Regions from separate parts of the Bradyrhizobium sp. MI1.4 genome, predicted to be linked through region 1. Evidence: riboswitches for the same ligand, from Rfam matches in the RefSeq annotation. Region 1 holds a riboswitch; the other holds the start of a gene.
The links. Region 1 has a riboswitch for cobalamin ahead of AC0L23_RS24410 (TonB-dependent receptor). Riboswitches for the same ligand answer to the same signal wherever they lie in the genome.
Positions count from the first base shown of each region.

Region 2: it holds a riboswitch for cobalamin, as region 1 does, so the genes downstream of both, metE (5-methyltetrahydropteroyltriglutamate--homocysteine S-methyltransferase) here and AC0L23_RS24410 (TonB-dependent receptor) in region 1, are expected to answer to the same signal.

Region 1 is NZ_JBVVPP010000025.1:36,706-42,417, forward strand. Features, by position in the region: gene cobF (precorrin-6A synthase (deacetylating)) at 1-485, shown strand, start outside; gene cobT (nicotinate-nucleotide--dimethylbenzimidazole phosphoribosyltransferase) at 501-1,553, shown strand; gene AC0L23_RS24405 (histidine phosphatase family protein) at 1,554-2,126, opposite strand; cobalamin riboswitch at 2,199-2,400, shown strand; gene AC0L23_RS24410 (TonB-dependent receptor) at 2,518-4,875, shown strand; gene AC0L23_RS24415 (PepSY domain-containing protein) at 4,887-5,712, shown strand, end outside.
Region 2 is NZ_JBVVPP010000002.1:23,297-29,008, forward strand. Features, by position in the region: gene AC0L23_RS02495 (cytochrome-c peroxidase) at 1-721, shown strand, start outside; gene metE (5-methyltetrahydropteroyltriglutamate--homocysteine S-methyltransferase) at 1,542-3,857, opposite strand; cobalamin riboswitch at 3,957-4,156, opposite strand; gene AC0L23_RS02505 (4Fe-4S binding protein) at 4,942-5,145, opposite strand.

The sequences.
Region 1 (5,712 bases):
CCGCCGTCTGGTCGCAGACGATCGGGGATCATCTCGAAGGAGAGGGCAAGGTCGCGCTGCTGATCTGGGGCGATCCCTCGCTTTATGATTCCTCGCTGCGCATTGCGCGGCGGCTCAATCCCTCGCCAAAGATCGAGGTCGTGCCCGGCATCACCTCGATCCAGGCGCTGTGTGCGGCGCATGCGTTGCCGCTCAACGACATCGGCGAGCCCTTTCTAGTTTCGACCGGACGCCGCTTGCGCGATGGCGGCTGGCCGCAAGGTGTCGATACCGTGGTGGTGATGCTCGACGGCGGCACGGCATTCGAGTCGCTTGATCCGGCGGGCCTGCACATCTGGTGGGGGGCCTATCTCGGCATGCCCGATCAGATCGTCATGTCCGGCGCGCTGGCCGAGATCGGCCCGCGCATCGTCGCCGTGCGGCAAGAGGCGCGCGAACGGCACGGCTGGATCATGGACAGTTACATCCTCAAGCGCAGGCTGTGAGGCAAGCGAGGCAGCATGCTCCCCGAATGGGTCACCCAACAATGCCCCGACATCTCCGCAGTCCACCGCGAGGCGGCGGTGGCGCGGCAGGCGCAACTGACGAAACCGACCGGCGCGCTCGGCCTGCTCGAGCAGCTCGCGATCGAGCTTGCGGGCCTGCAAGCAACCGAGCAGCCGCGCGCGGCGCGGGTGCCGATCATCATCTTCGCCGGCGATCACGGCATCGTCGCGCAGGGCGTCTCGGCCTATCCGCAGGAAGTGACGATCGCGATGCTGGCGAACTTCGCCTCCGGCGGTGCCGCAATCTCGGTGCTGGCGCGTGAGCTGGGCTCCAGCCTGGAGGTCGTCGACGCCGGCACGCTGGCGCAGGAGGAGATGGCTGGAATCGTGACCGACAAGCCGCGCAGCGGTACGCGCGATTTCAGCGTCGAAGCTGCGCTCACCCCCACGGAGCTGGCATTTGCGTTCGAAGCCGGCCGACGTGCGGTGACGCGCGCACAGGCCGGGCAGCCCGATCTTCTGATCTTCGGCGAGATGGGCATCGGCAACACCACGACATCGGCGGCGATCGCGGCCGGCTTGCTCGGCGTGAGCGCCGCGGAGATCGCGGGCAGCGGTACCGGCATCGACGCGGCCGGCCGTGTGCACAAGGCGCGGGTGATCGACGCTGCAATCGCACGCCATGACGTTGCGGGCGCTGCGCCCGAAAAGATCCTGTGCGCCGTCGGCGGTCTCGAGATCGCCGCCATCTGCGGTGCCGTTATCGCGGCTGCACAGCACCGCATCCCCGTGTTGATCGACGGCTTCATCGTGTCGGTCGCGGCGCTGGCGGCGGTGCGGCTCAACCCTTCGTGCCAGCTGTTCCTGCTGGCCTCGCACCAGTCGGCGGAGCAGGGGCATCGGCTGGTGCTGCGCGCGCTGAACGTGCAGCCGCTGATCAGCCTGGATCTCAGGCTCGGCGAAGGATCGGGCGCGGCCATCGCGCTGCCGCTGGTGCGGTCGGCCTGCGCGCTCCACAACGGCATGGCGACCTTTGCGCAGGCCAATGTGCCTGATCGTCCGGCCTGATCAAATCGTCCGCTGATTGACGGAGACGACGCGCCAGCCGGTCGCGAGCCGGTCAATCCTGGTCAGCGACAGCGGATCGATCATGAAGCGCAGGGCCGCTTGTGGCGTCAGGTCGAGCGCGATGCACAGCGCCGCCCGGATCGTGCCGGAATGCACGACGAGCGTTGCGGCCCCGGTGCCGATCTTCGACAAACCCAGGCGGACCCGCGCGACCTGTTCCTCAAAGCTTTCGCCGCCGGGCGGCCGTCCGCGCGCCGGATCGCTCCAGAACCGTGCATAGGCCTCGCCACCGGTCGCGGCGAGTTCGTCATGCCGACGGCCGGTCCAGTCGCCAAAGTCTTGCTCGCTGAATTCGTCCAGCTGCAGCGGCTCGAGTCCCAGCGCGCGGGCCGTTTCGACGGTGCGCCGCGACGGGCTCGCATAGCTCGCGGCGTCCCGCGGCAAGCGCTGGCGCAGCGCCTCCAGCTGCGCGCGAGCACCGAGATCGGCCGGCGCGTCGGCTGCATGGATGATCCCCGAAACGCCATCGACAGGCGCGTGCCGTATCAGCCAGAGGAAGGTCTCGCCTTCCATGCTTTTCTCCAAGGAAACTGGTCGTTGTGGCAATAGCGCCGCAACTGGCACATTGACTCTGTCTGGATCGTAATCCTAGATGCTCGCGACGGTTTCCCCGAGAGGGGATGAAAAGGGAATGCGGTGCGGGGACGTTGTCCCCAATGCCGTGGCTGCCCCCGCAACTGTAAGCGGCGAATCTTGCGTCACGAGCCACTGGGTATCTCGGTCCCGGGAAGGCGATGCAAGGTACTGACCCGCAAGCCAGGAGACCTGCCGTCAGCCGTGGTCACACGCGAAGATGTCGGTCGGGGAGTACAGACATTCGGCTTCACCGGAAGGCTGACAAGCCGGACGATGGAACCCTGGTTCGCGGTGACGTGCCACTGACGTCACTCCGAGGTCCAAGACCGTGTATTCCCTTCGTATTGTACGACCACGCCGTTTCCTACTGGCATCCGCCGCTCTCACATCTTTCGTCGCCATCGACATGCCAGCGGCCTTGGCGCAGCAGGCCCGCGAGCCACTGCCGCCCGTCGAGGTGTCGGCGCCACAATCCCGCAGGCAGGCCAAGCCGGCCGGACGGGACGCGCAGCGCTCACGCCGCGCAGCAGCGCGCCGGCCGGAGACTGCATCCGCAGTGCCCAAGCCCGTCGCGCCGACCACGGCGGCACAGACGCCGCTCAACACCAATGCCGTCGCCGAAAGCGCTTCGCGCCTCGGCCTGACCGTGCGAGAAACGCCCGCGACCGTGGAGGTGATCTCGGCCGCAACCATGCGCGAGCAGGGCTACCGCACCGTGTCCGACGTTGCGCAGGGAGCGGTGGGCGTCACAGCCGGCGACAATCCGGCCGAGCCTTCGGCTTTCTCCATGCGCGGCTTCACCAACAGCCAGATCAACACGCTCTATAACGGCATCAAGATCGGTCCGCAGAACATGACCTCGCGGATCATGGACACGGCCAATCTGGAGGCAGTCGAATTCCTGAAGGGTCCGGCGTCGCTGATGTCGGGCGAGGGCGCCGCCGGCGGCACGATCAACTTCGTCACCAAGCAGCCGCACACCGGTCCGATCCGGAACGAGGCAGATTTCTCCTGGGACTCGCTGAACTCGTTCCGGGCGCATTACGGCTCGGGCGGCAGCACCAATGTGCAGGGGCTGGACTACCGCTTCGACGTCAGCCGTTCCTCGCTCAACGGCTTTGCCGACGACACCAACACCAAGACGGTCGATGTCTCCGGCCAGCTCAACTACCGCATCTCCGACAGCCTCAAGGTCTGGGGCGCGATCGAGTATCGCGAAGATCGCTCGAAAGCCTATTGGGGTGCGCCGCTGGTGCCGATTGCCTTCAGCGGCTCGCATGCGACGACGGGGATCGTTTCCGGCAATTACGTCTCGAACTACAACAAAACCGATCTCGGTGCGGTCACGATCGACGACCGCACCTTCAATACCAACTACAACGTCCTCGACAACAAGAACGTGGCGAAGGAGGTGTGGCTGCGCGGCGGTTTCGAGCTGAATCTGGCGCCCGACCTGACGCTGAAAAGTCAAGCCTATGCTTACGGAGCTGAGCGCACATGGTTCAACAATGAGATCGAGGCGTTCAATTCCGGGACCAACATGGTCGATCGTGAGCGCTTCTATGTCGCGCACAGCCAACGCTTGGTCGGCAACGTCACCGATTTGATCTGGGATGCGAATATCGCCGGCTTTGACAACCGTTTGGTCACGACGCTTTCCTCAAGCTACCTTGATTTCGTGAGGCCGGGCGCCGCAAATTTCCCCGGCGATTCCGTTCCGCTGGTCGATCCGCCTCGCGGCTATTACGGCCTGCTCACCATTCAGCAGCAGACCGCGCGCATCGACAATGAGGCGCTGTCATTCGAGGACCGGCTGAAGTTCACGCGCAGCTTTGCGCTGGTCGGCGGCCTGCGCGTCGAGCATATCGGGCTCGACCGCAATTCGACCGACAAGTTCGGTCTGGAGAAGGCGAACTTCCCGTTCTCGCAATCCTGGGTCCCGACCACAGGCCGTATCGGCTACACCTGGGAAGCCGTACCGGGCCTGACCTTTTTCAGCCAATACGCCACCGGCGCCGACATCTCGGCCAACAACATCTTCCTGCTCAATCCGACCGATCCGCTGAACCTGACCACCGCGCGCACCTACGAGACCGGCGTCAAGCACCTGTTCTGGGACAACCGGGCGGAGTGGTCGTTCTCGGCCTACGACATCCTGCGCAAGAACGTCTATGCCGCGGCCGGCGGCATGCAGCTCAACCTTGCCGGACGGCAGGAATCGAAGGGCGTCGAGCTTGCCGCGTCCGTGCGTCCGATCGATCCCCTGCGTCTCTGGGGCAACATCGCCTATGTCGATGCGCGCTACGCCGACTTTAATTTTGTCGGCGGCTCGTTCTCCGGCAACACGCCGCCGAACGTGCCGCGCGTCGTGGCGAATGCCGGAGCGTCGTATCGGTTCTTCACGCCGTGGCCCGTGGAAGTCGGCGTCACCGGCCGTCACGTCGGCGACCGCTACAACACCGATGCGAATGTCGTGACGATGAAGGCCCACACTGTCGCGGACGTCTATGCCTTCGTCGACATCCCGAAGACGGTGTTCAACGCGGTCGACCAGGCTCGCCTGACTTTCCGGGTGCGCAACATCGCCGACAAGCGCTATGCGATCTGGGGTGATCCGTTCTATCCCGACCAGATCCTCTTGGGTGCACCGCGCACCTATGAACTCTCGGCCGCATTCAAATGGTAGGATGCTGATCGATGATGCGCGCGATCGTCCTGCTGCATCGATGGCTCGGGATTGCGTTCTGCCTGCTGTTCGCGATGTGGTTCGCGACGGGAATCGTGATGCACTTCGTTCCGTTTCCGTCTCTGACGGAAGCGGAACGCTTCGCCGGGCTTGGGCCGCTGGATGGCGCCGAGACGAGGCAGCTTGCGGTCGCCGATGCCGTGGCCGCGAGCGGCATTGCTGATGCGACTCGCGTTCGCCTGATCCAGCGCAGTGACGGACCGGTCTATGTCGTCTCGGGGCCGTCGCGCGCGGGCGCAGTGCGTGCCTCCGACGGAGCCGGCGCCTCGGTCGCATCTTCCGACGTCGCGCAGGCCATCGCGCGAGACCACGCGCGCAGCCGCGGGCTGGATGCCGCGCGGGCCGCAATCCTTGCGCGCGCGGACTATGACCAATGGAGCGTGCCGAACGGCTTTGACCGCCACCGGCCCTTGTTTCGGGTTGCCCTGGGCGACGCCGCTGGAACGGAGGTCTATGTCTCCTCGCTCACCGGCGAGATCGTCCTGGATACGACGCGCAGCGAGCGGACCTGGAATCTCGTCGGCAGCGTGCTGCACTGGATCTATCCAACGATCCTGCGAAGCAACTGGTCGCTGTGGGATCGCGTGGTCTGGACCTTGTCGCTGCTGGCCCTGATCGCGGCCTTGCTGGGCGCTGTGCTCGGCCTTGCGCGGATCAAACCTCGAAGCGGTCTGATCGGCTCGCCCTATCGCGGCTGGCATGCGCTGCATCATCTCATCGGCCTCGCGGCGATGGTGTTCGTGCTGACCTGGATTTTCAGCGGCTGGCTCTCCATGG
Region 2 (5,712 bases), on a different contig from region 1:
AGTGTTCAATGCGGCGCAATTTTGGGACGGACGCGCCGCGGACCTCAAGGCGCAGGCCACCGGCCCGGTGCAGGCGAGTGCCGAAATGAATGCGACTCCAGATCATGTGCTCGGTATCTTGAACTCAATGCCCGGCTATGTCTTCTTGTTCAAGAACGCTTTTCCGAACGAAGCGAGGCCGGTCACCTTTGAAAATTTTGCGAAGGCGATCGAGGCTTTTGAAGCGACTCTCATTACACCTGCGGCTCCATTCGATCAGTATCTGGAGGGCAATACACATGCCCTCGATGATCAGCAGAAGTCAGGGTTGGCACTGTTTATGGCGAAGGGATGTTCCTCTTGCCACAATGGTATCAATCTCGGTGGACAGGCCTACTTCCCGTTCGGCGTGATGAAAAAGCCGGACGCAAGCGTGCTTCCGGACGCCGATAAGGGCCGGTTTGCGGTCACCAGGGCGGTCGGCGACGAATATGTCTTCCGCGCGGCGCCATTGCGAAACGTCGCGTTGCGAGCCCCTTACTTTCATTCGGGACAGGTTTGGAGCCTGAAGCAAGCTGTTGCCCTGATGAGTGAAATCCAGCTCGGCACCAAGCTTAGCGATAGAGAGGAAAACGACATTATCTCATTTCTGAATTCGCTGACCGGTCGGCTGCCTAAGATCGAATATCCGATACTGCCGACGCGCACCAACACGACACCAAAGCCTTCAATAGACAGATAGCCTTAGCAGCACCGGCCTCATGCCCTGCCGAACAGCAACAGATGCGCTCCAAGAACCCGGGGTCCCGCAATGACGCCAAAATGAATGATCCCCTGCTGTCACTGATAAGCAGGCACATAAAAAGCCGCCCGGCCGCAATGCGAGGCCGGGCGAAAGTCACGCGGGAGCGACGCTGCTTTCCGCATCGTTCCAGCTTTCGTCGGTAGGGAGGACTACCGGCGATCGACTTACGACGAGGGCACTCGCCGTCAAACAACAAGAAGCGGATATCGCTCTGCACAAGTTAGCGAGCCGCTTGCCTTCCGCTCCTGTCGTAAACTTCAGGACTTGCTCACCACTTGCCAGCTGTCCGGTTGGCACGGGCAGCGCCTTGACGGAGCTGGGATCCATCGCGCAGGCGGTTTGACTGCCGAGCCCTGAAACTCAACCGTCAGTTTGCCGTCACGCGCCAGTATTTTGGCACCGCCGAATACCAGCAAATCTTCCCGAAGACCGCGCGAAGGCGCAAATTAGGTATGAAATTCCGCAAGGGCGGTAAAATAGATTGTTGTGATGGGACGCATCCATGGGATGGATAAATGAAGCGATAGGATCGTGGTTCGCGTCGAGCGCAAGTGACTGGGAATATGTCACCTAATCGGTATGGCCGGCATGCGGTCGTCCGCCGGATTCGAGCTTGTCGCCGCTGTATGCGATCGCCTCCGCCGGGGCAAACCGGCATTCGTAGGCGCTGGAAACTTTGGAAGCTCGCAAGGTTATCGCGAGCTCCCAAAGCGCGTTCATCTTATTCACAGATAGGTTGGCGACACGCTCCGTACGATCATGCCTCGGCCCGCAACTCGCGTGCGGCGGCCACCATATTGACGAGCGCGGGACGCACCTCCTCCCATCTTCGAGTTTTCAGTCCGCAGTCGGGATTGATCCAGAGCTGCCGATCGGAAACCCGCTGCCGCGCCAACACAATCAGCTGCTTGATCTCGGCTGCTGCGGGAATGCGCGGTGAATGAATGTCATAGACGCCCGGCCCGATTTCATTAGGATATTTGTAGCTCTTGAAAGCGTCGAGCAATTCCATTTTGGAGCGCGACGCCTCGATTGAAATGACGTCGGCATCCATTGCTGCGATCGCATCGATGATTTCGTTGAACTCGGAATAGCACATGTGCGTATGGATCTGAGTTCCGTCAGCGACAGCGGAGGAGCAAACACGGAAACTGTCCACTGCCCAATCTAGATAGTCCTTCCACTGCGATTTGCGCAGTGGCAATCCCTCCCGCAACGCAGCCTCGTCGATCTGGATCATGGTCGCTCCAGCCGCCTCAAGGTCGATGACCTCGTCTCGGATCGCGAGAGCGATCTGTCGGCATGTCTCGCTCCGCGGGATGTCGTCACGGACAAACGACCAGTTCAGGATCGTCACCGGTCCGGTCAGCATAGCCTTGACGGGTTTTTTGGTCAGAGACTGCGCATGTCGCCACCATTTAACGGTCATGGGCTTCGGGCGGGAGACATCTCCAAACAGGATAGGAGGACGAACGCACCGCGAGCCATAAGACTGAACCCAGCCGTGCTTGGTGAATGCGAAACCCAACAGCTGCTCGCCAAAGTATTGAACCATGTCATTGCGCTCGAACTCACCGTGTACGAGCACGTCCAGGCCGATATCTTCCTGCCAATGCACGGTATGGGCTGTCTCCGCTTTCAGAAGCTGCTCGTACTGCGTGTCATTCAGCGCTCCCCGCGCATGAGCTGCACGCGCATTGCGGACGTCCGCCGTTTGCGGAAAGGATCCGATGGTTGTGGTTGGAAACATCGGCAATGCGAAGGCGACGCGCTGGACGTCGGCGCGCTGGGTGAACGCACTGCGACGGCGACGCATGCTATCGTCGATCGCGGCCATTCGTCCGGCGACGTTCGCACTGTGGATCTTCGGCGATGTTTCGCGGGTGACGGATGCATCCTCTGAGAGCGTGAGTTCATCGGTCACGTCGGCAGCATGGCCAGCCAGCGCTTTGCCCAATATCGAAAGTTCCTTGATCTTCTGCACTGAGAACGCCAACCACGTCTTCAGATTGGGATCGAGATCGATCTCTAGTTCAATGTCGGTCGGAACATGAAGCAGCGAGCAGGAGGGGGCAATCTGAACACGGTCCCTGCCCAGTTTTTTGACCATAGGAGCAAGTTGGTCGAGTAGCGCCGGCAGATTAGAGCGCCACACGTTGCGACCATCAACGACACCGAGCGAGACCACGAGATCTCTACCTGCTCTGGCGACAATCGCGTCCAACTGGTCAGGTGCACGAACCAGGTCGACATGAACCCCGGCAACGGGCAAGGCCAAGACTGTTTCAAGATTGTCGCCGACACCCCCGAAGTATGTGGCCACCATGATTTTAAGGGCCGGCACGGCCTTAGCGAAATGAGCATAGGCCCGGCGGACAGCGGCCCGAGATGCTTCGTCGACGTCCATCACTAGGCATGGCTCGTCGAGCTGAACCCATTCAGCGCCGCGCGAGGCTAGTTCGCGGAGAACATCGACATAGACGGGGAGGAGTCGATCAAGCAGCGACAGCGGATTGAATGCGGGATTTACGCTTTTGCCGAGCTTCAGGAAAGTGACTGGGCCCACTAGGACGGGCCGCGTCTGATAACCGAGGCTTCTTGCCTCCTCATATTCCTCGATCGGCTTCCGAGAGGCATACTTAAAGATCTGATCCTGGTGAAATTCCGGCACCATGTAGTGGTAGTTCGTATCGAACCACTTCGTCATCTCCTGTGCGGCTACGCCGGGCCCATGCTGAGCGTGACCACCGTCTTGAGCGCCACGCGCCATGGTGAAGTAGGTTTTAAGCGACACAGGACCTTCGTTCCAGCCGTAAACGTCGGGAATGGCGCCAACCATTAGGCTGGTATCGAGCACATGGTCGTAGAGCGAGAAGTCATTCGAAGGAATGACGGTCGCACCGCGGGATTTCTGCCGTGCCCAATTAGCGGCACGAAGTCCACTCCCCGCCTCGAGGAGCTCGGCTTCGCTGGATTTTCCCGCCCAGTAGCTCTCGAGTGCGAATTTGAGTTCGCGTCGTGGGCCGATGCGTGACGTCCCCAGTGTGGCAACGGGAAGCGAAAGGATTGACATAGCTTAGACCCCATGTTGGGGCAAAGGCCATGGCGGACGCAGACAGCGAACATCGCGTGAGCGACAACTGCTTGGCGCACACCGGGACGCCCCGCCCGTGGACGATATCTTGTCGAGGCAGGTCTCCTGGCTCACGGGTCGTCGCTGCTGTCCGGCCTTCCCGAAGCCGCATGGCTTCAGTGACTTCGTTGGACAGCGGCTCGCCGCTTACAGTTGCGGGGGCAGCGCCGGCATTGCACCGGCTTCCCTCTTAGCTCCGGATCAAACGAAATCCGGAGACCGCGACGGCTTGAAATTATGCGCACGAGGATCGATGCGTCAACCTACCGATTCTCGCTGCGACATTGCCCAAGCGATTACGAGCGCACTAGGCGGGTACGACGGTCTTGCTCGCGGCCTGGTGAACACGCCCTGATCCGTGGAGGCTCCGCTTGTGAAATGCATTCGCTCCCTGCTCGCGTAACGGTTGAGCTCCACCACCGGAACGAACCCGGGCCGCTTTCGGTATCTGTGTGATCGCGAGGAGGCGACCTTCCGTCAGCAGCTTTTCGAACCTGCGCGTCAGGAAGGTGCGATCATCCTCGGCCGGCATCCGTTTGGTCACAGCCCACGAGGCTCCCTAAAAATTTCGAAAGCCGGATTGCTCCAGGACCGCACGGATGATCAGGTCGGCTCCTTGGTGTTCGGCGGGCCCGCGACCAGGCACGAGGTCGACCGCTCCGTGAGGTTGGCCAAGATGATCTTCTCGGTGCACTAGGTGTTCACGTGCTGAGCGACTTTTGCGTCGGCTTCGATGCGTCGGTGGCCGCTCGACGCCGGTCTGCCTCGCCTCGACTCGCGGCGAGCGACGATAGGCCTTAACGCGGCCACTGAGCATCGAGGGCCTTGTCCTTGTTCGTGACAAATTCGACGGTGTCCTCCGACAGAGCCCTTTGAGGGGTTCCTCGGAGTCGCTCAGCGCCTTAAGCTCATAACGATGTTAATCGACCTCGATGCGCCCCATGCGGTCGTGGTCTCCTCAAGGTCCCACATCTACAACTTCGTTCGCGAAATCGAGCGATGAGGCCTTTTGGTCGCGGGCTGCCTATCCTGTCTTGGACGGGACACAGGTGTCAGGGACCGGACAGACCACCGCGCATTGCGGCGTGTCGCAATGGCCCTCGCACTCCGTACATTTTTTGGCATCGATAACGTAAATGTCGCGCTTCAGACTGATCGCCGCGTTGGGACACTCGAACTCACATGCGCCACAAACGGTGCATTGCGAAGCGACGATCTTGTAAGCCATGCCTTCCGACTCCTTAGGCGAGCGATGCCATGGGCGATCCCTTTCAAATGCCGTGCCAAACGCAGACGCGCTCAATGTTGGGCAATTTGCCCAATTCGGCTGTCCCGGGTCTGAGACCGTGTTGCATCTGCGACAGCAACAGGTCGCTTCAATTTCAGGCTACGAGCCCTCGGGCCCTCTTGCGAGAGTCAGTCGCGACTTGACGCTGGAAGCGTCCGTCGGTTTGTTTGGCACGTCAGCGCGGGGGCAAGCGAGGCTGACGCTTCCTCAACCGGCGACGGCAAAAACCGCCAACGGACGCAGGTCTACGTTGGATCTCGGCAAACCTCCGGTCACACACCCCGACTGGAGGTTTGTGCAAGCCTCGCTCATGGCTGCAACGCTAGCTGCGCGGAGGACTCGCTGGAGGCTTGCCAAAACGGGCTTGTGGTATAACAAGCTTCGGAGGGAAATGAAGTGGCGGCGGGACGAGCGACACTGGCCTTGCAGACCGAATTGCACTCAGCCTCATGCCTGGTGCCGAGTAGGCATGGCGGTGCTCGTGAGCGTCGCTTGGCCGCACTCAGC